Regions from separate parts of the Bacillus sp. FSL K6-0138 genome, predicted to be linked through region 2. Evidence: riboswitches for the same ligand, from Rfam matches in the RefSeq annotation. Region 2 holds a riboswitch; the other holds the start of a gene.

Region 1 (11,352 bases), 1.8 Mb from region 2:
GTTGGATATTAGTATTTGCCTTTCCTAATGTAATGGTTTTCTGTATAGCGCAAACCCTCCATGCATGCTCATTTGCTATGGGGCACTATGCCTTTATGAAATACTTGATAAAAAATATTTCACATGTGCAAATTCCGAAAGCACAAGGTATATATTCAGCATTGGCTCTTAGTTGGAGCACTGCCGTGTTTACAATTTTCGGCGGCTATTTATACGAAATTGAGCCAAGATATGCCTTTATCGGAATGATTGTTTGTACGATTCCATCGATGATGCTTGCGCTTTTATATCGAAAACTGGAACTTAGAAAAGAAATCTCACTTTCGATTTAGTTTTTTTACAGCTTTTCACTTATTCCTCGCTGGAACATAACACGATGCTCATCCGGGAAGGCCGGCTCCTGAAGGATTGTAGGAAATGGTTAATTCAGCGAGTTTCGTTCTTTTGAATTTGATCTGTTAGCCCCTCTTTCTTTTTTTACATACAAATGACATGTTTATGTTTAGGATCAGTACATGTTTTTCATCGTTCTTTGTGCCGGCTGCAAATGCACAATAAAAAAGAGCTTACTCAGGCGAATAAGCTCTTTTGGCTCATTTAATCAGCAGGCGAAAGCTCGCTTTCGGTCAGCCACATATGATTTTTCACTTCTTTCCCGCCGGTTGTCGGCTTATAATCCACCATATAAACCGTCGTTTTTTCCGCCGAATCGATTGTGGCGGTTGCCCCCTTCATCCCTTTCATATGGTCGGCCTCCAAGGTTACTTTTGCCCCCGGTTTGAACGGCTTATCGCCGGCATCTTTGATATCTTCTTGAACGACCCATTTGTGGTTTTCGACTCGTTTTCCGCCGGTTGTCGGTGTATATGAAACGGCATAGACGACAGTATCATAAGCGCCGGTGATCGTCGCTTCAGCGCCATTCATGCCTTTCATGTGATTTGCGTTCATGATCGCTTTCGTTCCCACTTTATATGTTGGGTTTTTTGCTTCTTTTAAACCTTCAGGGACTTCCATGTTGCTGTGATCCATCTCATGCGTGTCTTCATTGTTTCCGTTCGTTGCATGATCCTTATCCGTGTTTGTGTTTCCGCAAGCGCCAAGTACGATAAGAAGAACAGCAAACAATGATGGAACAAATCGTTTTTTTCGCATGCACATACTCTCCTTCTAATGGTATTTGCCAATATCATAAAACGAAAATGTGCAGAACTTATGGAGATCGCTTATCAAATTCAAAAAAAGAGGGCGTCATAGAGAACACCGGATCAGTATCTCACTTTTTTTCATCAGAAACGATGTGAATATCGATTCCGTCGGTATGGCGCATAATCGTATTTACGATCGATCCTTTTCTGATTTCTTCCCATCTCGACCGCGCAGATTGTCCAAGAACGATTTGCGTGATGCTTTTTTCCGTTGCCACATTGGCAATCGTCTCTGAAATATGGCGCTGGTTTGCGATTTTAAAAATAAACTCGGCGCCGAATTGTGCAGAAAACCGTTTCCATTGTTTAATTTGAGCTCTTTTGCCGGCCGATATGTTTTCTATCGTGCTGCGGGAAACATTCAGAACAAATAAATCGGCTTTTAAGCGGCTCGCGATTCGCCAACCGCGGCGGATCAGCCTTTCAGCATTTTTGCCGTGCTGTATACAAACTAGTATTTTTTCATTTGTTCCTCTTGGCCGATGATTCCCATTCAGCCCATTTGTACGTTCCATTCGGCCGTCTACATCGTCGGCGACTTCACGTAAAGCAAGCTCTCTCAGTGCGGCTAAATTATGTTTTGTAAAAAAATGGGTTAAAGCTTGCTGAATCTTATGCTTTTCGTAAATCTTTCCTTCTTTCAGGCGCTTCTGCAGGGTTTCCGGCGTGACATCGATAAGGATGACTTCGCTCGCCAGATCTAAAATCCGGTCGGGAATCCGTTCCCTTACCTTAACGCCGGTCACATGCTGTACGATGTCATGAACGCTTTCAAAATGCTGAATGTTAACCGCAGACATAACATTGATGCCTTCTTTCAAAATATCTTCAACATCCATGTGTCGTTTTTCATTCTTGGAACCGGGTACATTCGTATGAGCCAGTTCATCGACGATGACAAGGTCGGGTTTTCGCTCAATGATCGCTTCAACATCCATTTCCTTGAGGACTTTTCCTTTATATTCAATTTTCCGTTTAGGAATAACCTCTAAATCCTTTATTAATGCGGCCGTTTCCGTCCGGTTATGCGTTTCGATCAAACCGATGACAACGTCTATGCCTTCGCGTTTTACATCATGGGCTTCCTGCAGCATTCGATACGTTTTCCCTACGCCCGGAGCTGATCCGATATAAATGGTCCAATGTCCTCTTTTCAGCTGTTCGATTTCAGCCAGCAGTTCTTCCGGTGTTTTCTTTCGATAATCTCGGATATGTTTTCTTCGCATCATATGCATCTCCGTCTTTCGTTAATGATTCCCCCTGTGTCTCCCGGGGCAGGCACAGGGGGAGAAGCCGTTACTTCAGCTCTTCTTTCAGATCGATATTAAGCAGCAGAACATTGACGCGGGCTTCGCTGAAAAGGGAAGCCTTCTTGACATGCTGTTCAACTAATTGTTCGAGTTCTGCCTTTGAAATCCCTGTCAGACGGCTGATTCTTGGGATTTGTGCATATGCGGCGGCCAGGCTGATGTCAGGATCAAGCCCCGAGGCAGAGTTCGTGATTAGGTCAATCGGCAGTTTGCTGACGGGAACATCCGGATTTTCCTTTTTCCATTCAGAGATTGATGTTTTGACCCGTTTTAATAACTCGGAATTTGAGGGTGCCTCATTTGGCGATCCGGAACTTGAGGCATCATAGCCGATGCTGGATACTCTGCTGTTAAAAAAGCACGGATCAGTAAACTGCTGCCCGATTAATTCAGAGCCGATGACCTCTCCTTTTCGGTTGTAAATAAGGCTTCCATTCGCCTTTTTCGGCATCACGGCCTGTGAGATTCCCGTAACGGCCAGTGGATACATAAGCCCGCACACAATCAACAGCAATAAACTGATTCTTATCATTGCACCTATTTCTTTCATTGTAATCTCCCACCTTATACAAATATCTGAAGCATAAGATCAATCAGCTTGATTCCGATAAACGGGACAAGCACTCCGCCAAGTCCATATATCAACAGGTTGCGGGCGAGCAAAGCATTTGAGCTCATCGGCTTGTATGCGACCCCTTTCATTGCTAAAGGGACAAGCAGGGGAATAATTACCGCATTAAAAATGAGCGCCGACAAAATGGCTGACATTGGTGAAGCAAGTCCCATGATATTCAGCACTTTCATTTCAGGAATCGCCAGCATAAACATCGCCGGGATAATCGCAAAATATTTGGCGATATCATTTGCGATGCTGAACGTTGTAAGAGCACCGCGAGTCATAAGCAACTGTTTTCCGATCGACACCACTTCAATGATTTTCGTCGGGTTGGAATCCAAATCGACCATGTTCGCCGCTTCTTTGGCCGCCGTTGTCCCGCTGTTCATGGCCAGCCCCACATCAGCTTGGGCCAGCGCCGGGGCATCGTTCGTGCCGTCTCCTGTCATGGCGACCAGCTTACCTTCCTCTTGTTCGCGTTTGATCACGTTGATTTTGTCTTCCGGTTTGCTTTCCGCGATAAAATCATCCACGCCGGCCTCTTTGGCAATCGTAGCCGCCGTTAATGGATTATCACCCGTACACATCACCGTTTTGATGCCCATTCTCCGAAGTTCTTCAAAGCGTTCTCTCATCCCCGGTTTTACGGTGTCTTTCAAATAAATTAAACCGTAGATTTTATTGTCTGCCGCAACGGCCAGAGGTGTTCCGCCTTCTTTTGCAATTCGCCCGCTTTCCCTGTCAAGGTCCGGCGGGATGTTTCCTCCGTTTGTTTCAACCCACTTTTTCACGGCATCGACGGCGCCTTTACGGACCTTTCTGCCATTCGTCAAATCAACGCCGCTCATTCTTGTTTCCGCCTTAAATTCGATCCATTCTCCTTCAGCCGCCGGGTCGTATTCGATGGCCCGTTTTTTGGCGAGGTCGATGACGGACCGGCCTTCAGGCGTTTCATCGTGAATAGAGCTGATCGCCGCGTATTCACCGACGGATTGGAGCGTTTCATCACCGACTGGCACAAATTCGCTTGCCATCCGGTTTCCAAATGTGATCGTTCCGGTTTTATCAAGAATAATCGTATTAATATCGCCTGCCGCCTCGACGGCTTTTCCCGACATGGCAAGTACGTTAAAGCGGGTCACTCGATCCATGCCTGCAATGCCGATCGCCGACAAGAGACCTCCGATTGTCGTAGGAATCAGGCAGACCAGCAAAGCGATCAGGACCGCCGGATCGATTTGAAACCCAAGATAGCCGGTAAAAAACGGGAGTGTAACGACGACGATGAGAAAGATGATCGTTAAGCTTGTCAAAACCGTATTCAAGGCGATTTCATTCGGCGTTTTTTGCCTTTCCGCTCCTTCAACAAGGGCAATCATCTGATCCAAAAACGTTTCTCCTGGTTCGCTTGTAATTTTTACTTTAATCGAATCGCTGACAACACGGGTTCCTCCCGTAACAGAGCTGAAATCGCCCCCCGCCTCTTTTATGACCGGCGCTGATTCGCCGGTAATCGCCGATTCGTCGACTGAAGCGAGACCCGCGATCACTTCGCCGTCGCTCGGGATCATTTCTCCCTGGGAGACGATGACGATGTCGCCCTTGCGAAGATCGGAAGATGAAACTTTTTCTATATTCCCGTTAACTACTTGATTGGCCCATATTCCCTTCTTCGTCTGTTTTAAAGAATCGGCCTGCGCCTTTCCTCTCCCTTCAGCCAGAGCTTCGGCGAAGTTGGCGAACAAAACCGTGAACAGTAAAATGACGGAGACCGCCGCATTAAACCAGACGGGCGCCATGCTCCCGAAAAATTGCGGGAATACGGAAATTAAAACCGAGATAAAAAAGCCTATCTCAACGACAAACATAATCGGATTTCGAATCATGATGCGCGGATCCAATTTCAAAACAGCGTCTTTAAGCGCCTCTTTTACAATCGTTTTATTAAGGGTTTTATTCGTTTTCCGAACCGAATCCGCTCCGTGCTGCCGTTCGGCATTGCTGAAATCGTTCACTGTAAGCCCTCCTATAAAGTTAAAAATTCTGCGGCAGGTCCCAAAACCAGCACAGGGAAAAAGGTTAATGCCCCGACAATCAGAATCACCGTGACGAAAATACCGCCAAATATACCCGAATCGGTCCGGAACGTACCGATGGTGTCAGGGACCGTTCTTTTTTCAAGCAAAGATCCGGCGACTGCCAAAAGCGTAACAATTGAAATATAGCGGCCGATGAACATCACAATCCCTGTTGACATATTCCAGAACGCTGTTCCATCTTTCAGCCCTTCAAAACCCGATCCGTTGTTTGCCGCTGAGGACGTAAATTCGTACAAAATTTGGCTGATCCCGTGAAAACCGGGATTCGAGATGGCTTCCCGTCCCATTGGGGTATAGAGGGCAAGTGCAGACGCCCCTAAAATCAACAGCGGCTGAATCAGCAACGTGACAGCCAATAGCTTCATTTCTTTGCCTTCAATTTTTTTGCCTAAAAATTCAGGTGTTCTTCCAACCATTAAACCAGACAAGAACACGGCGATCATCGCATACAGCAGCATGTTCATAAATCCGGCTCCGAATCCGCCGAAGACGGTGTTCAGCATCATATTGGCCATGGCCAGCAATCCTGTCAGAGGCATCAGGCTGTCGTGCATGGCATTGACCGCACCCGTTTCACTTGCCGTTGTCACCATGGCATACAAGGATGAATACCAGGTTCCGAAGCGGACCTCTTTTCCTTCCAGACTGCCGGCTTCATGCTGAATTCCCATTTCATTGATTGCCGGGTTCCCGTTGGATTCCGCCATAAAAGCTGCACCCATTATGAATAAAAAGAGAAGTCCCGCCGAGATAAAGAGAATGCGCCCCTGTTTTGGGTTTCCGACCATTTTCCCATACGTAAACGGCAGTGAAACGGTGATAAGCAGCATTAATAACATTTGCAGCGCATTGCTCCACCCATTTGGATTTTCAAATGGGTGTGCAGAGTTTGCTCCGAAATATCCCCCGCCGTTGTTTCCCAGCTCTTTTATGGATAAAAAGGATGCAACGGGTCCGCGTAAAATCGTTTGGTCCCCTCCTTCCAGCGTTTTTGCCACTACAGATGCATCAACTGTTTGCGGAACGCCGAGACCGACAAAAACAAGGGACATGACCGCTGCAACCGGAAGCAGAATCCGGGTAATACAGCGGACCAGATCAACATAAAAGTTTCCGAGCGGTTTTCCGGCGAGGCCCCGAATCATGGCAATTGCCGCGGCCAACGCAGTGGCAGGCGCCGTAAACATTAAAAAGATAATCGCAAACATTTGCGAAAACAGGGAAAGACCGATTTCGCCGCTGTAGTGCTGCAAATTCGTATTGGTCATAAAACTGATTGCCGTATTAAACGCAAGCGAAGGACTCATTCCGCTGACATTCGTCGGGTTTAACGGCAATATTCCTTGCAGCCGAAAGACCGCATAAACAATCAAGATCATGACCGCGTTTGTTAATACTAAGGAAACCGCGTATTTCTTCCAAGATTGATTTTCCGTTTTCACACCGCCAATTCGGTAAAATAACCGTTCAGCCGGGAGAAACAGCCTGTCGATTTTGGATGGGCCGTAATCAAATGCTTTAGCAATGTAAAGACCCATTGGTTTAGCTGACAAAAGTGCAATCAATACGATGACGCATATTGAAATAAACAAAATCATTTCTTCAACCCCCACTTGTGTTTACTAAAACTTTTCCGGATGAAGCAAGGCGTATGTCAAATAGGTAAACAGCGCGATAACTGCAGCTATCAATAGAATCATTGCGCTTCTCCTTTCACGGTTATTTTTTTGGTTGGTGACCGATTGTATGTTCAGCCCATTTGGCCAATAAAAGAATCATTGATACCAAAGCGGCAAAGATGACCAGCATCAAAAAATCCAACACGTACATCACCCCCTTTGTTTTCTGTAAAACGGCATGAAAAAAAGCCGCAAGAGAACAAACCTCTTACGGCTTTTTTTAGGGCACAGTTAAGAAACCGTGCTTTCCGCACGTATTTGGGTTCTCTTTAAACGCTTGCGAGGTTAGCTGTCGGATTCAGGTGCAAAGAGTCACCTTACCTTTAAAAAAGGATTCACCCCAAGTGGCAGTACCACAAAAATGGTTCCCCCGCTTCCAAACTGGAATTCAGCGGTTACGATAATTGGAAATTTTATTCAGATTTTTGATGAGATTTATATTACTCTCGTTAAATTGAACTGTAAAGTTTGATAAAACATTAAAAATGATGAAATGAGATGATTTTGAGTGATTTTTAACTTCATATATCCTATTTACTTTCTGTATCTCTGTTTTTCTTTCTGTTTCACAAAAATCATTTGACATCTCTTCCAGCATTTTAATTTATTAAAAAAATAAAAATGAAACGAGAAATGCTCAATCGTCTTGTCATGAAGTGAATCTTGCAAAAATTTTCAGCCTTAAACAGTCAGGATCGGAAGTGATCAAGAAACTGTAGCAGTCTGAAATCCAGGAATGAGCCGGCCGGCGATCGGGATGTCTCTCGGCGGCACAGCTCATTTTTCTGATGTTTGAAAGATTTACTGAAATAACTTTTCGTCAATACGTCTACCAGGCATATACCTCAGGTGTTTCCCCTCCAGGTCCGGGAAAAATGTCATTCAGCTCGCTGAGCACGTCTTCTTCCAGACTGATTTCGACCGCTCTGATCGCATCCCGCAGCTGTTCTACGGTTCTTGGCCCGATAATCGGTGCGGTGAGCGCCGGATTTGTAAGCACCCATGCCAACGCAACATTGGCTTCTTTCTCCCCCAGCTCCTTGCATAAAGCCGAAAATCTGTCAAGCTGTGTTCGATGCTTTTCGATTAAATCCGCCCTTTGGGACGTTCGGGTTCCGGCGTGCTTTTTTAGCGCACGGCCTCCGAGAAGCCCTCCTGCAAGCGGGCTCCATGCCACTACGCCAAGGCCGAGATCCCGGGCAGCCGGCAGCACTTCCATTTCCGCCGTCCGCTCTAATAAACTATACTTATGCTGCTCTGTGACAAGCCCCATGAAATTGCGTCTCGCGGCTGCTGCCTGTGCTTTGACCAAATGCCAGCCTGCAAAGTTGCTTGAGCCGATGTAGTCGACGTTGCCTGATCGAACCTGGCCCTCGAATGCTTCCCATATTTCATCCCACGGGGTCCGCCGGTCGATATGATGCATTTGATACAGTTCGATATGGTCGGTCTGCAGCCGCTTCAGAGATCCTTCCAGGTGGCGTCTGATTTTGTAAAGAGACAGGCCTCTTGTATCGTTCGGTCCGTCGTTTGAATCAGATATCGGTTCATACACTTTCGTCGCCAGGACGACTTTTTCGCGGCGCTGCCCCCCTTGGGCAAACCATTTTCCGATGAGGCTTTCCGTCAATCCGGCATTTTCACCCCAGCCGTAGATATTGGCGGTATCAAAAAACTGTATGCCGCTATCGAGCGCTTCGTCCATGATGCGGAATGCTGTCTTTTCATCTGTATCCACTCCAAAGTTCATCGTCCCCAGGCACAAACGGCTGACGCGCAATCCCGTTCTTCCTAAAAAAGTATATTTCATGACAATCCTCTCCTTATACAATGTTTTGTAAGCAGTGAAGCAAATGATTCAACAACTTCCCGGCTTCCTGTTACGATAAAGAAGACGAAGCAAATGTAAAACGGACGCAAAATGCAGCAGAAGGATATTGAAGTGAATGTAGAAGATCTATGGAATAGATATCATGAGCCGTTAAAAACATTTATCGCGCTTAGAGTCAAAGACCAATCGGCAGTTGATGATTTAGTGCAAATCGTATTTATGAAAGTTCAAATTCATCTCTCGAATGTAAAGAATGTACAAAACATCCGCGCTTGGATCTACAAGGTTGCCCGAAATACGATCATCGATTTTTACCGTACGGATAAATCGATTGAACAGCTTCCAGAGCAAATTGAATTAAGCGGTGACACCGAAGAGGAAAACTATACAAAAGAAGCGGCTGCTTGTATTCGCTCCTCGATCAAAAGGCTGCCGGAAAAGTATCGGGAGGCGCTCGAACTGACAGAAATCCAGGGGCTGTCGCAAAAGGAATTGTGCGAAAAGACGGGGATGTCTTATTCAGGGGCGAAATCAAGGGTGCAGCGCGGGCGCGAAAAATTAAAGCAGCTGATGACGGGATGCTACCATATTGAATCAGATCGATACGGAAATATTATCGATTTTCGGATGTTGAAAGAATAGCTTGCGTACAAAACCGGTTCCTCGTACGAAGGAACCGGTTTCATTTTACAGGCTTGATACAATGCATTCGGCATGCCCGCTAATCTCGAACTCGCCGAAGCCGTCGGGCAGCAAGATGTGATCTCCTTTTTTCAATGAATATTCATGTCCGCTTGAGGTGATGCCCCCTTCCCCTTTGATGACGCTGACAAGCAGGAACGGTTTTTCCTGTTTTAAGCGGGCTGCTCCTTTTACCTCCCACTTTTTCACTGAAAAATAGGGACACTCGATAAATGAGGTGACGCAGAGGTCATCCGTTTGTTCTTGGCGGATTTCCGGCTGATGTTCCGTAAATGGAACGTCTATCACTTCTATGCTTTTTTCAAGATGCAGCTCGCGCAGATTTCCCTCCGCATCTTTTCTGTCATAATCGTATAATCTGTACGTTGTATCAGAATTTTGCTGCGTCTCTAAAATCTGTATGCCTTCACCGATCGCATGAACCGTTCCGCTTGGTACATGGAAGAAATCTCCCGGCTTTACCTTCACGCGCCGCAAAAGCCGGTTCCATTCTTTAAGCTCGATCATGGAGATCAGTTCTTCTTTTGATGTTGCATGGTGTCCGTAAACGATTTCGGCATCTTCTTTGCAATCGATGACATACCAGCATTCCGTTTTGCCGAGTTCGCCGTTTTCTCTTTTTCGTGCAAACTCATCATTTGGGTGTACTTGAACGGATAAGTCTTGGTTGGCGTCTAATATTTTGGTTAGGAGAGGAAAGCGGTCCCCCTCTGCATGGCCGAATAAATGCCGGTGTTTTTCCCACAATTCCGTAAGTGTAAGCCCTTTATACATTCCGTTTTGAACAACGCTTTGCCCGTTTTGATGTGCGGCAAAAGCCCAGCACTCCCCTGTCCGATCCGATGGAATGTCATAGCCGAAAGAAGCCAATGCCGTACCTCCCCAGATTCTTTCCTTGAAAACGGGTGCAAAAAATAATGGTTCAGTCTTCATTTCGTTTCACCTGACCTTATATGATTTCCTCAAGCAGCTTGTATGCTTCCTCTTTTGTCCGGACGGATAATAATGTTTCCCTGTACCTGTCATCCATCAGTTTGCGGGACAGCATTTGCAGGAGTTTTAAATGATCATTTCCTTCGCTTTCTTTCGGAACGGCGATCATAAAAATGAGTTTCGCCTTTGTGCCGTCGAGGCTTTTCCAATCGACTCCCGCCCGTTTGATTCCAAATGCGACGCTTGGTTTTAACACTGCATCGGATTTCCCGTGCGGAATCGCAATATTCATTCCGATTGCCGTTGTGCTCTCCTGTTCACGGCTCAGGATTGCTTGTTTGAATTCGCTTTCTGACTTGAGCGCACCTGCCCGGGACAATTGCTGAATCATTTCATCAATAATGTCGTCGCGCGTTATGCCGGATAGCTGAGGTTCGATCAGGTCAAAACTGGTGATGTCCGTCAGCTTGTTGATACGCGTTTTCTCCGGCTGCCTGTTTTCCGCCGGCACGTCTTGCTGCAAATCTTCTTTTGCCGCTGCGGCTTCCTCCAGCTCCTGCTGCTGCGCTTGGGTGACGTCTTTTTTCAGGATGTTGACTAAAATCGCAGTGACAAACGATCCGGCAATTACGGCAACAAAGAACATCGGAACATGATCGACAGCCCCCAGCACAGCAACGATCGGGCCGCCGTGTGCGACTCTGTCTCCGACGTTTCCGATCATGGCGATGACCGATCCTGTCATGGCGCCCACCATAATGCTCGGGATCACGCGCAACGGATCTTGCGCCGCAAATGGGATGGCGCCTTCTGTAATGCCGAAGAGCCCCATCGTGAATGATGCTTTCCCCATTTCTCTTTCAGCCGTTTGAAATTTTCTTTTTCCTATAAATGTGGCGATTCCGAGCCCGATCGGCGGTATACAAATTGCTGCGGCAATCGGTCCCATAATTTCGTAGTTTCCTTCTGCAATC
Region 2 (11,352 bases):
TATCGGAGCCGCGATTCTCGTCTTTATATTAAGCTTGATCTTCCGCGGAAGAATGGGATCTGAAGCATAAGCGGCCACACGCCAGCATCGTGTCAAAACGATGCTGGTTTTTGTTTGCATGAAACACTTCCTGCATACACTATAAAATCAAACGGTTGACATTTTATGATGGCAGGCATATGATTAAATTACATTTTGCACTAAGGAAACTTTTGTGCACAAGGAAAAACAACAGAGAATCTAGGTGAATCAGATGGTCAGTAATGACATGTCCAGACACACTCAAATATCAAAAGAAGCTCAAGACGCATTAGACGGAAAAAGCAGAGGCTTTAAAAGGCTGCTTCCCTTTTTGGGCCCCGCTTTCATAGCGGCAATCGCCTATATTGATCCCGGGAACTTTGCCACGAATATCGCCGCCGGTTCCAAGTACGGGTATTTGCTTTTATGGGTTATTCTTTTTTCAAATATCATGGCGCTTCTCATCCAATCATTATCCGCCAAGCTCGGGATTGCTACGGGGAAAAACCTGCCTGAAGTCGCAAGAGAAGAGTTTCCAAAACCGGTTTCTGTCGGCCTGTGGATTCAAGGAGAGCTCGTCGTCATCGCGACCGATCTGGCCGAATTCATCGGGGCCGCGCTTGGGCTCTACCTGTTGTTCGGCATTCCGCTTCTTGAAGCTTCCCTCATCGCAGCTGTGGGATCGTTTGCGATTTTGGAGTTGCAAAGACGCGGTTTCCGCCCGCTGGAAGCGGCAATTACGGGAATGCTGTTTATCGTCGTGATCGCTTTTGCGCTTCAGACATTTTTTGCAAAGCCTGATCCGGCGGCGGTGCTTCAAGGTATGCTCATCCCCCGCTTTCACGGGGCAGACAGCATTCTTCTGGCGGCAGGAATCCTGGGAGCGACGGTTATGCCCCATGCGATTTACCTTCACTCCGCTCTCACGCAGCGAAGAGTGGTAGGCAAAACAGAAGCGGAAAAGAAAAAGATTTTTCGCTTTGAATTCATTGATATATTAATCGCAATGCTCATTGCCGGAGCGATCAACGCCAGCATGCTGATCGTCGCCGCTGCCCTGTTCTTCAAAAACGGCATTTTCGTAGAAGACCTGGATGTAGCTTTTCATCATTTCAGCAGCATGGTCAGCCCCCTATCCGCCGTACTGTTCGGCGTCGGGCTTTTGATTGCGGGCTTGTCAAGCTCTTCTGTCGGAACGCTGTCAGGGGATATTATCATGCAGGGCTTTATCAATTTCAGGATTCCGCTTTATGTCAGACGATTCGTTACGATTCTGCCGCCTATCGCGATCATCGCATCAGGCGTCAATCCGACGACCGCTCTCGTCCTAAGCCAGGTCGTCCTGTCTTTCGGCATCGCATTTGCCCTCATTCCGCTCATTTTATTTACAAGCAGCGGGCGGATAATGGGAAGCTTGAAAAACGCGAAGTGGGTGACGGCCGTATCCTGGATCATCACGGCGCTTATCGTCTCGCTGAACATCTTCCTTATATTTGATACATTATTTGGTTAAAAAAGCTGACGTATGTCGGCTTTTTTATATTATACTGTTGAAAAAGGAGGATTCTGGATGTTCACACTTACTGTTCATGATGACTTGTATTTAAAATTGCTTGAACCGAAGGATGCCCGCGCTGTCTACATGCTTATCCAGCAATCGAAAAATCATTTAAGAAAATGGCTGTTTTGGGTCGACGGGGCGAAGAAGCTCGAAGACAGCGAAGCCTTTATTGAAGAAAGCATGAAGCAGCAAGCGGCAAACAACGGGTTTCAGGCGGGGATCTGGTATCAAGGCGAGTTTGCCGGCATCATCGGTCTCCACTATATCAACTGGATTAACCGGACGACTTCTATCGGCTACTGGCTCGGGGAACCGTTTCAGGGGAAAGGCATTATGACGGATGCATGCCGCGCGCTGATCGATCAGCTGTTCAACGAGTATGAATTAAACCGGATCGAAATCAGGGCGGCTGTAAAAAATGTCAAAAGCCGGGCCATCCCTGAAAGACTCGGCTTTACGAAAGAAGGCTGCCTCAGACAATGCGAGTGGCTTCACGACCATTTTGCCGACCATATCGTCTACGGGCTTCTGCGTGAAGAATATGCCGCCCAAAGAAAGAGTTAAGGATTTGTCACACGCATTTTCCGCCTCAATCTGGTATGATAGATATCAAAAAATATGGAGTTTTTGGCTATGAAAATTTTACTATTGTTTTATCTATGGATCATTCCGCTTATTGTCGGATTAATCTTTTTTGTTATCACCCAAAAGACAAGCTTTCAAAAAAGATTTTATCCGGCTTACACGATGATCGGCCTGGCCGCCCTCGTATTTGCCGTCTGCTACTTGATCGGACAGCCTTATCTCGGCAATTTTTTCGGCGGCACGATGCTGTTCGGAACGGTTCTTCCGTTCATGGCCGCGGGGATGAAGAAGAAGAAATGATCCAATCCGTCATAAATATAAGCCTGACTTCCGAGCGTTGCGGAAGCAGGCTTTTTTGATGTTACAGTTCAAACGGCGGGATTCTTCTGCCGTCTATATCCGTAAAATCGTACTCTTCCGCCAAATCGCCGGCTCTCAGCACTTTGCCGCTTTTCTCTAAAATATTCGGGTCGCCGGCCAGACAGACGGCGGCCCGCCCGACATAATAAGGCGTTTCCGTCCGCTTTAATTCCTCGATTTCGTGCCAGTGCGCCTCATCTGTATGAAACTCCCGAAGGACAAGCTCCGTTCTCATAAAACCCGGGGACAGCCCCAAAACGGCGATGCCGTCCCGCTTAAGTTCTGAAGAGAGACCGTACGCCATCCGGTTCAGTGCATTCTTAGCCAAGTCATAGTAAAAATTCCCGATATACTTGTCCCTGTCCCAAAACGTTGTATGAATGATCACGCCCGCACCATTCAGGCGAAACAGCGGAATTGCATAATAATTGGTCATGAGCTGGGCGCGGACACCGGCTGTAAACATATTGTCCCAGTGCCCCGGAGGCTGCTCCCAAAAAGGCTTTGATTCAATTTTCCGCTCATTACCGCCCCATACGTTGTTGACGAGGATATCGAGGCGCCCTTGTTCAGTCCTGATTCTGTCGATGAGATGCTTCGTTTCTTGATCATTCGTATGGTCGCACACCGCCCCAATCGCTTTTCCCCCTGCTGCTTTGATTTGCGACACGGTATCATCGACAGAGCCCGGCCACCCATTTGTCGTGTTTCCTTTCGCGCTTCGTCCGCTGACATATACCGTGGCCCCGGCCTTTCCCAATTCCTCGGCAATCGCCCGGCCCGCTCCCCTGGATGCTCCCGTTACAAGCGCAATTTTTCCTTTTAAACTTTCCATTGATTTCATCCCTTTCTCGATGTTTGATTCCCAGTATATCCGTTTAATCTTGACACCTTTTGTCATGTTTTATTTAATGAAAGAAATAAAACATGAGAAGGTGATCTTTAGTGAGAGGAGACCGGCTGATGTCGATCGTTTTGCTGTTGCAGTCCTACGGGCGGATATCAGCGAAAGCGCTGGCTGAACAGCTTGAAGTATCGGAACGTACGATTCACAGGGATATGGAGGCGCTGAGCGGTGCTGGAATCCCCGTTTATGCGGAGCGCGGAAAAAATGGCGGATGGCGGCTGATGGAGGACTATCAAACGAAGCTGACCGGTTTAAAAGAACAGGAAATCCGCTCGCTTTTCATTTCTCCTTCTACGCAATTGCTGGAAGATTTGGGACTCGCCAGGCCTTCGCGCGAAGCGCGGACGAAATTAATGGCCTCCCTCCCTCCCGCTTACAGGGAACAGGCGAAAGAAGTATGGCGCCGGATTCACATTGATACTAGCACTTGGCGAAACCAAACAGAGAAAATCGCCGCTTTCGCCGTTCTTCAAGAGGCCATCTGGAAGGAAAACAAGCTCCGGATCACCTATGAACGGGCAGACGGAAAAACGAACACCCGGATTGTGTGTCCGCTCGGTTTGGCTGCGAAAGGGCATGTCTGGTATCTCATCGCATCACACGGCGAAAACATCAGAAACTACAGAGCTTCACGCATCCACTCTGCACAATCGCTTGACGAAACGTTTACAAGGCCTGACGATTTCAATCTTGCACAGTATTGGGAAGCGTCGACGAAATCGTTCATCGACAATCTGCCGGCATACGAAGTGCGCGCATTAGCCGCACCGTCCATTTTTCCGAGACTGATGTTTACGGGACGATTCGTAAAAATCGCCCAAAAAGAGGCTGCCGGGGAAGATGGCTGGATTCCGGTTACGTTTTCCTTCAATGCAGAGAAAGAGGCGCTGGAGTATTTGCTCGGGTTTGCCGATCAGATCAAAGTGCTGGAACCCCGCGAAATGCGCCAAGCTCTTTTAAAAGCCGCAAAGGCTGCGGTCGATTTTTACAGACGGGAGTACGATTGAAAAACATCACCCCCTTTTGGAACAGAGGTGATGTTTTCAATGCTAAAACAGCCTTCGCAAGCTTTTCTTTAACGGAGGCAAATCGAGTTCTTGCTTCTCAAAGAATTTTTTCATCATATATTTGCTGAAGTTTGCCGCCTGCGTGTAAGAGATTTTTCCCGGCAGCGGCGGTTCGTCTTCGATGGCCACATCGATGACGGCCGGTTTTTGCGACGCAAATGCGTTTTTCAGCGCAGGAATGAGCTCTTCGTGTTTTTTCACGCTGAAGCCTTTTCCTCCGCACGCTTCCGCAAATGCAGCATAATCGACATTTTCAAGCTTTGTGGCGTATTCAATATGGCCTTTTTCCTGCTGTTCATATTGAATCATGCCCAAGTTTTGATTATTTAAGATAACGACGACAATCGGGAGACCGTATTTGACCGCGGTCGGAAAATCGTGCATAGACATGCTGAAGCCGCCGTCTCCGCACACGGCCACCACCTGGCGTTCGGGATATGACAGCTTGGCGGCAATTGCTCCAGGCAGACCGCAGCCCATCGTACCGAGCCAGCTTGAAATGATAAAATCCTGATTGGTCATGTCAAAATGGCGGGCCATCCATACTGTTACATTTCCGACGTCAACAGACAAAACTGCATCGTCCGCAGCCGCATCCTGAAGCCTTGCGATCACTTGCTGCGGCTTGAGCGGGGAAGTCGCCCGCTGTTCGTCCTTTTCAACATGGTACCGCCACTTTTTCATATGATCCGTACAGCTCTCCAAAAACGAACGGTTTGCTTTCCGTTCAATGGTCTTTGTCAGCTCTGCCAAGCCTGTTTTAGCGTCGCAGACGAGCCCTGCGGTGACCGGATAGCGCTTCCCGATTTTCACAGGATCGTTATCAAGCTGAATCGCAGGCGTATCTTCCGGGAGGTACTCCCGGTAAGGAAACGACGTCGCAAGCATGATCAACAAATCGCATTCTTCCATTGCCTCATAAGCGGGCTTTGTGCCGATATGACCGAGATTTCCGAGAACATGAGGATGGCGGTCGGGAACGGCGCCTTTCGCCGGAAGCGTAATAACGATCGGCGCTGCCGCTTTATCGGCAAATTCCAAAAGCTCCTCCTTCGCCGTTTTCATTCCTCTTCCCGCCAAAATCACCGGTTTTTTCGCTTCGTTGATCAGTTGGGCGCACTGCAAAAGCTGGCTTTTTTTCGGATGCAGCCCGCCTTCGATATAAAGCGCCGACGTATAGGCCGGCTTCCGCTTGATTTTTTCCGCAAACAGGTCGTCCGATACGGTGAGGACGGCGACCCCTTTTTGGCTGTAAGCTTCCCGGAGCGCCTGATTTAAAAGGTCGGGGAGCGCCTCGGCCGAATGCACCTGCTGATTAAAAACGGACACATCCTCAAACATTCTTTCGAGACCGATTTCCTGGAACGCATCCCTGCCGATTTGGCTTGAAGCTACCTGTCCCGCAATGGCGAGCACAGGAACGCCGTCGGCTTTTGCATCATACAGCCCGTTGAGCAGATGAACGGCTCCCGGACCTGCAATTGAAAGGCATACGCCGATTTTGCCCGTCAATTTTGCTTGAGCGGATGCGACAAGGGCTGCTGTTTCCTCGTGGCGCACCTGAATAAAGCGGAGGCTGTTTCGCTCATGCCGCAATTCGTTGATGAATTCGTTGATGCTGTCTCCCGGCATGCCGTAAATATGATCGATATTCCATTCTTCCAGCAGTTCTGCTGCTATTTTTCCTGCGGTTTTGTTTGCCATGTCACGTCCCCCTTTTTCTGTCTGGTTACCACCTCCCTTTTCCGTTCAAACGTTCTGCGGCATATTGCAGGCAAAAAAAGCTTGCAGAGACTCAGGCTCTGCAAGCTTTTTACTTTTTAAAATGGTATGGGAGCGTGGCGATGACAATGTCTTTTTTCCACAGCAGCCTCAAGCGCAGCAAAAATGCTGACTGATTGTGAAGAATGTTGTGCCAGCTTTTTTTCGGAATGAACTGCGGAACGAGAACCATGACGGAATAGTTGTAGCTCGCCGCTTTCGCTTCCACGGTTTCCAGGAATTTTTCCAAAGGATGAATTAAGCTTCGGTATGAGGAGTATAGAGTAACGAGTCTGACGCCGTTTTGCAGCTCCTCCCATTTTTTCTCAATCTTTTTCTCTTCTTCTTTATCAAACGATACGTGAACCGCGATGACCTGGTCTGACAACGTTTTGGCGTATTGGATCGACTTTTCGACGACGTGGGTCACGCCGGCGACAGGGACGATGACGACGTTCCCTTCGATCGGCTCCAAAGGCTTGCCTGTCATTCTAAGCTGTTCGCCGACGGCATCATAGTGCCTTTTGACCGCATAGAAGATCCAGATGACGATCGGCATGAAGACAACGATCGGCCATACAACCTGAAACTTCGTGATAAACAGAATGAGCAAAACAACTGCAGAGATCGCCGTGCCTGTTGCATTAATGATCATTTTCAATACCCAGCCTTCCGGCTTTTGTCTGATCCATTTCAAGCACATACCCGTTTGAGAAAGCGTAAACGGGATGAACACGCCGACCGCGTATAACGGAATTAAATGTTCTGTCTGTCCGTTAAACAAAAGAATCAGCAAAATCGAAGCAAAGCCGAGAAAGATGATTCCGTTTGAATAGCCTAAGCGGTCTCCTCTAACCGTAAACATTCTCGGCATGTATTTATCCCGGGCCAGGTTAAACGCAAGCTGCGGGAAGGCTGAAAATCCGGTGTTGGCAGCCAATACTAAAATCATCGATGTCGTTCCCTGAATGAAATAGTATAGGAATGAACGCCCGAACGTTTCCGATGCGATCTGGGATACGACCGTTTCTTCGCTTTTCGGCATGATGCCGTAGCCGAAGGCGAGCACCGTAATTCCCGAAAACAGAACGGCAAGCAGGATTCCCATCATCAAAAGCGTGTTCGCGGCATTTTTCGGCGCCGGATCCCTGAAAGCCGGGATCGCGTTTGAGATCGCCTCAACCCCGGTCAAAGCTGAACAGCCTGATGAAAAAGCCTTGAGCAGCAAAAACAGGGACAGTCCGGCGACAGGCGTCCCGATTGCCGCATGCTCCGCCGGTTCAATTTGTCCGGTCATCAATTTAAAAATGCCCGCTCCGATGAGAATCAAGAGAGCCGCGACAAACAAGTAAACCGGATAGGCCAAAATCGAGGCCGATTCCGTTAATCCGCGCAAATTTAATATCATGATGAATAGAACAAGGACGACCGCGATGATCAGGTGGTACGGATGCAAAGACGGAATCGCCGATGTGATGGCATCTGTTCCCGCCGACACGCTGACCGCTACCGTCAGAATGTAATCGACGAGCAGTGACCCGCCTGCGACAAGCCCCGGATTTACTCCAAGGTTTTCCCTTGAAACGACATACGCCCCTCCACCATGCGGATAAGAAAATATGATCTGCCGGTAGGAAAGGATCAAAGCCGTCAAAAGAATCAAGACGCCCACCGCTATCGGCAATGAATACCATAATGCAGCAGTGCTGACGGCAGCCAAAACGATCAAAATTTGCTCTGTACCGTAAGCGACAGAAGACAAGGCATCAGATGACAATAAAGCAAGAGCCTTCGTCTTTGTGATCTTTTGTCCTGTCAGTTCTTTTGATTTCAATGGTTTACCGATTAAAAAGCGCTTTATTGTACTGTACATGATTTTGACTTCTCCTTTTTGCTGTTAATTTCCATATTTTTTCCGCACAAAAAAGCACAGAGGCAAACAGCCCCTGCGGAATCGGATTTTATTCCCAGGTGATTTCCCTCTCTCCTAACGCTTACGAGGTTAGCTGACGGATTCGGGCTCATGAGAGTTTGCCTTACCTTAAAAGGATTCACCCCACAAGGCAATAATATGCCTCAAAATGGTTCCCCCGCTCTGATTCAGATTAAGCGATTTTAATTATTCGTTTTATAGAGAGATCATACTCCCGTTTATGTCTGTTGTAAATACTTTTTTAGCATAAAAAAGCGTTTCTTTTGACGGGATTTTACGACATTATCCGATTGTTTGAAAAAGGGGACGCCTCTGTTTTCCCATTTGTCATGCAATGGAATTATTCTTTGAAACAGGAAGGATGTCATGGCAGCGTATAAGCGGCAAAATATACGTAAAGCGGGGACTGAGTATGAAAGTCATCCTGCAAAATATCGACTATTTTTCAACCTTTCTCCTGACCGTTTTTTCTCATTCAAATTTGTTGAGGAAATCAGAAACAAAAAAGAATGATCTTCATTTTGATTTTTTTGTCCGTCAGCGTGTATTTTCTGATTGAAACGTTTCTTTTTATTCGCATTATACTTGATTAATATAGCAAAAACCTGCCGATTGGCAGGTTTTTGAAGTTATTGGTCAAGTTTCAGCTTCTTGAGCTGTTCGGCGAGCGCGTTGTTAATCGGTTCATCTTTGTTTTGTTTTTTCATGTAGGCATGTACGTCGCGTTTTGACGCTTTTGAGTTTTTGTCGTTTGCTCTGCGTTTTTCAAAAACGGACAGCTTCTCGCGGTGGCCGCAGACGCAGGCGAAGGTTTGGCCCTCCCCGTGGCCGCGCAGCTCCATGCGCTTGTGGCAGACTGGGCAGCGGGCGTTCGTCTGTTTGGCGACCGTTTTCCGGTGGCCGCATTCCCTGTCCTGGCAGACAAGCATCGTACCGCGCTTTCCGTTGACTTTCAGCATCAGCTTGCCGCAGTCCGGACAGTGTGTGCCCGTGATATTGTCGTGCTTGAATGTTTGATTGCTGCTTTTGATTTCCTTGATCGTCTGCTTCGTGTATTCTTTCATTTCCTTGATGAAAGCGGAAGACTTCAGCTTGCCTTTTGCGATTCCTGACAGCTTCTGCTCCCATTCGGCGGTCAGCGCCGGAGATTTTAAGTCTGACGGGACAAGCTCAAGAAGCTGTTTGCCTTTTGAGGTAATGAAAATCTCTTTTCCCTTTTTCTCGATCAAAAACGTATTGAACAGCTTTTCAATAATGTCGGCGCGGGTTGCGACCGTTCCGAGGCCGCCCGTCTCACCAAGGGTTTTGACGAGGTTTTTTTCCTCACCCTGCATAAATGCAGCAGGGTTTTCCATCGCGGACAATAGCGTTCCTTCATTGAAGCGGGCCGGCGGTTTCGTTTCCCCCTTTGTCTCCGTCAATGAGCGGACGGAGAGCGCATCGCCCTTTGCGAGCTTTGGAAGGGTCTGGTCCTTTTCTTCCTCATCATCGTCTTCATCAAAATAGTCATAGACGGCTTTCCAGCCTTGGGACTGAACGGTTTTCCCTTTTGCGGTAAACGTTTCGCCTCCGATTTCGGCAATGACCTTTGTTTCTTCATATTCAAACGGCGGCATCAGTACCGCAAGAAAACGCTTCGCGATCAGGTCGTACAGCTTTCTCTCTTTATCGCTTAAAGCGCCGAGCGCAAGCGGCTCTTCCGTCGGAATGATCGCGTGGTGATCCGATACCTTTGCATCGTTGACAAAGCTTTTGTTCGCTTTTATGCCGCGATGCAAAATCCGGGTGACATGCTGGGCGTACGGCTTGACCTGCATCCCTTCCAGGCGGTCTTTTAACGTCGGGACGATGTCTTGCGAAAGAAATCTTGAATCCGTCCGCGGATACGTGACCAGCTTGTGCTGTTCGTAAAGCTTTTGCAGGACGGACAGCGTTTCCTTCGCGGAAAAGCCGAAGCGTTTGTGGGCATCCCTTTGCAGCTCTGTTAAATCATAAAGGCCCGGTGCAAAGCTCTTTTTCGCCGTTTTTTTCAGATCGGCGATCACGGCTTGTTTGCCTCGGAGAGCTCGTGCAAGCTGCGATGTAACAGATGCGTTGAATGTCCGGCTCTGCTTCGTTTTTTTGTCCTGCCAAGACAGCGTCATGCCGTCAACAGCGGCGCGCAGGCCGTAGTAAGGAACCGGCTTAAAGTTTTTGATGTCTTCCTCTCGTTTGGCGATCATCGCCAATGTCGGCGTCTGCACGCGGCCGCAGGAAAGCTGTGCGTTGAATTTCGTCGTCAGCGCCCTTGTCGCGTTAATGCCGACGATCCAGTCCGCTTCCGCGCGCGCCACCGCAGAATGGTAGAGGTTTTCAAATTCTTTGCCGTTCTTTAAGTTTTTAAATCCGTCTTTAATCGCTTTATCTGTGACGGATGAAATCCATAAGCGTTTCAAAGGTTTCGTGACCTTTGCCTTGTCGATGATCCAGCGGGCGACAAGCTCGCCTTCACGTCCGGCGTCTGTAGCAATCACGATATCTTTGACATCTTTTCTGACAAGCTGCGATTTGACCGCCTGGAATTGCTTTCCCGTCTTTTTAATGACGACGAGCTTTAAAGGCTCAGGGATGATCGGCAGGTCTTCAAGGCGCCATGATTGATACTCTTTTCCATAGCCTTCCGGATCCGCCAATGTGACCAAATGGCCGAGCGCCCATGTCACGATATAGCGGTCTCCTTCAAGGTATCCGTTTCCTTTTTTATGACACTTCAGGACGCGGGCCAAATCCCGGCCGACTGAAGGTTTTTCTGCTAAAACGACTGTTTTTGCCAAGTCCATCACTTCACTTTCTTATTCATCCATCCTTTTATTATAACAGATGACAAGGGTTCGTCTCTAACGTTCGAAATCCTTCGTTTTGATTTCTGAAAAAATGACATGCGTTACAGTCTGGGCATAAGGCGATGTTCGATTGATAAACGCTTCAACCTCTTCAAGATTTTCGGCGTTTATTTTCAGCATATAGCATGCCGCCCCTGCGATCCGGTAGCAAAATTCGATATTCGGAAGGCGTTCAATATACGCTTTAAACCTTTCGTATTCCCCGTTTTTCACTGTCGCCTCAATGATGCAGGAGACGGGGAGGCCGATTTTCTGATAATCGATGTCCAATGTGT

What was found. Region 2 has a riboswitch for cyclic di-AMP ahead of MHB78_RS03195 (APC family permease). Riboswitches for the same ligand answer to the same signal wherever they lie in the genome.
Region 1: linked by a shared signal. The riboswitch ahead of kdpA (potassium-transporting ATPase subunit KdpA) and the one ahead of MHB78_RS03195 (APC family permease) in region 2 are both predicted to bind cyclic di-AMP.

Annotation. Positions count from the first base shown of each region.
Region 1 covers NZ_CP150286.1:2,389,088-2,400,439, reverse strand. The annotation lists gene MHB78_RS12660 (MFS transporter) at 1-332, shown strand, start outside; gene MHB78_RS12655 (YdhK family protein) at 598-1,155, opposite strand; gene kdpDN (KdpD-like non-kinase potassium sensor) at 1,277-2,434, opposite strand; gene kdpC (potassium-transporting ATPase subunit KdpC) at 2,505-3,068, opposite strand; gene kdpB (potassium-transporting ATPase subunit KdpB) at 3,083-5,149, opposite strand; gene kdpA (potassium-transporting ATPase subunit KdpA) at 5,161-6,828, opposite strand; cyclic di-AMP (ydaO/yuaA leader) riboswitch at 7,171-7,316, opposite strand; gene MHB78_RS12630 (aldo/keto reductase) at 7,742-8,722, opposite strand; gene sigZ (RNA polymerase sigma factor SigZ) at 8,855-9,385, shown strand; gene manA (mannose-6-phosphate isomerase, class I) at 9,431-10,378, opposite strand; gene MHB78_RS12615 (fructose-specific PTS transporter subunit EIIC) at 10,395-11,352, opposite strand, start outside.
Region 2 covers NZ_CP150286.1:599,812-611,163, reverse strand. The annotation lists gene MHB78_RS03230 (GlsB/YeaQ/YmgE family stress response membrane protein) at 1-70, shown strand, start outside; gene MHB78_RS03225 (Nramp family divalent metal transporter) at 254-1,534, shown strand; gene MHB78_RS03220 (GNAT family protein) at 1,592-2,146, shown strand; gene MHB78_RS03215 (hypothetical protein) at 2,216-2,467, shown strand; gene MHB78_RS03210 (SDR family NAD(P)-dependent oxidoreductase) at 2,529-3,362, opposite strand; gene MHB78_RS03205 (YafY family protein) at 3,473-4,441, shown strand; gene MHB78_RS03200 (pyruvate oxidase) at 4,484-6,205, opposite strand; gene MHB78_RS03195 (APC family permease) at 6,315-8,135, opposite strand; cyclic di-AMP (ydaO/yuaA leader) riboswitch at 8,238-8,384, opposite strand; gene MHB78_RS03190 (DNA topoisomerase III) at 8,825-11,008, opposite strand; gene MHB78_RS03185 (Lrp/AsnC family transcriptional regulator) at 11,072-11,352, opposite strand, start outside.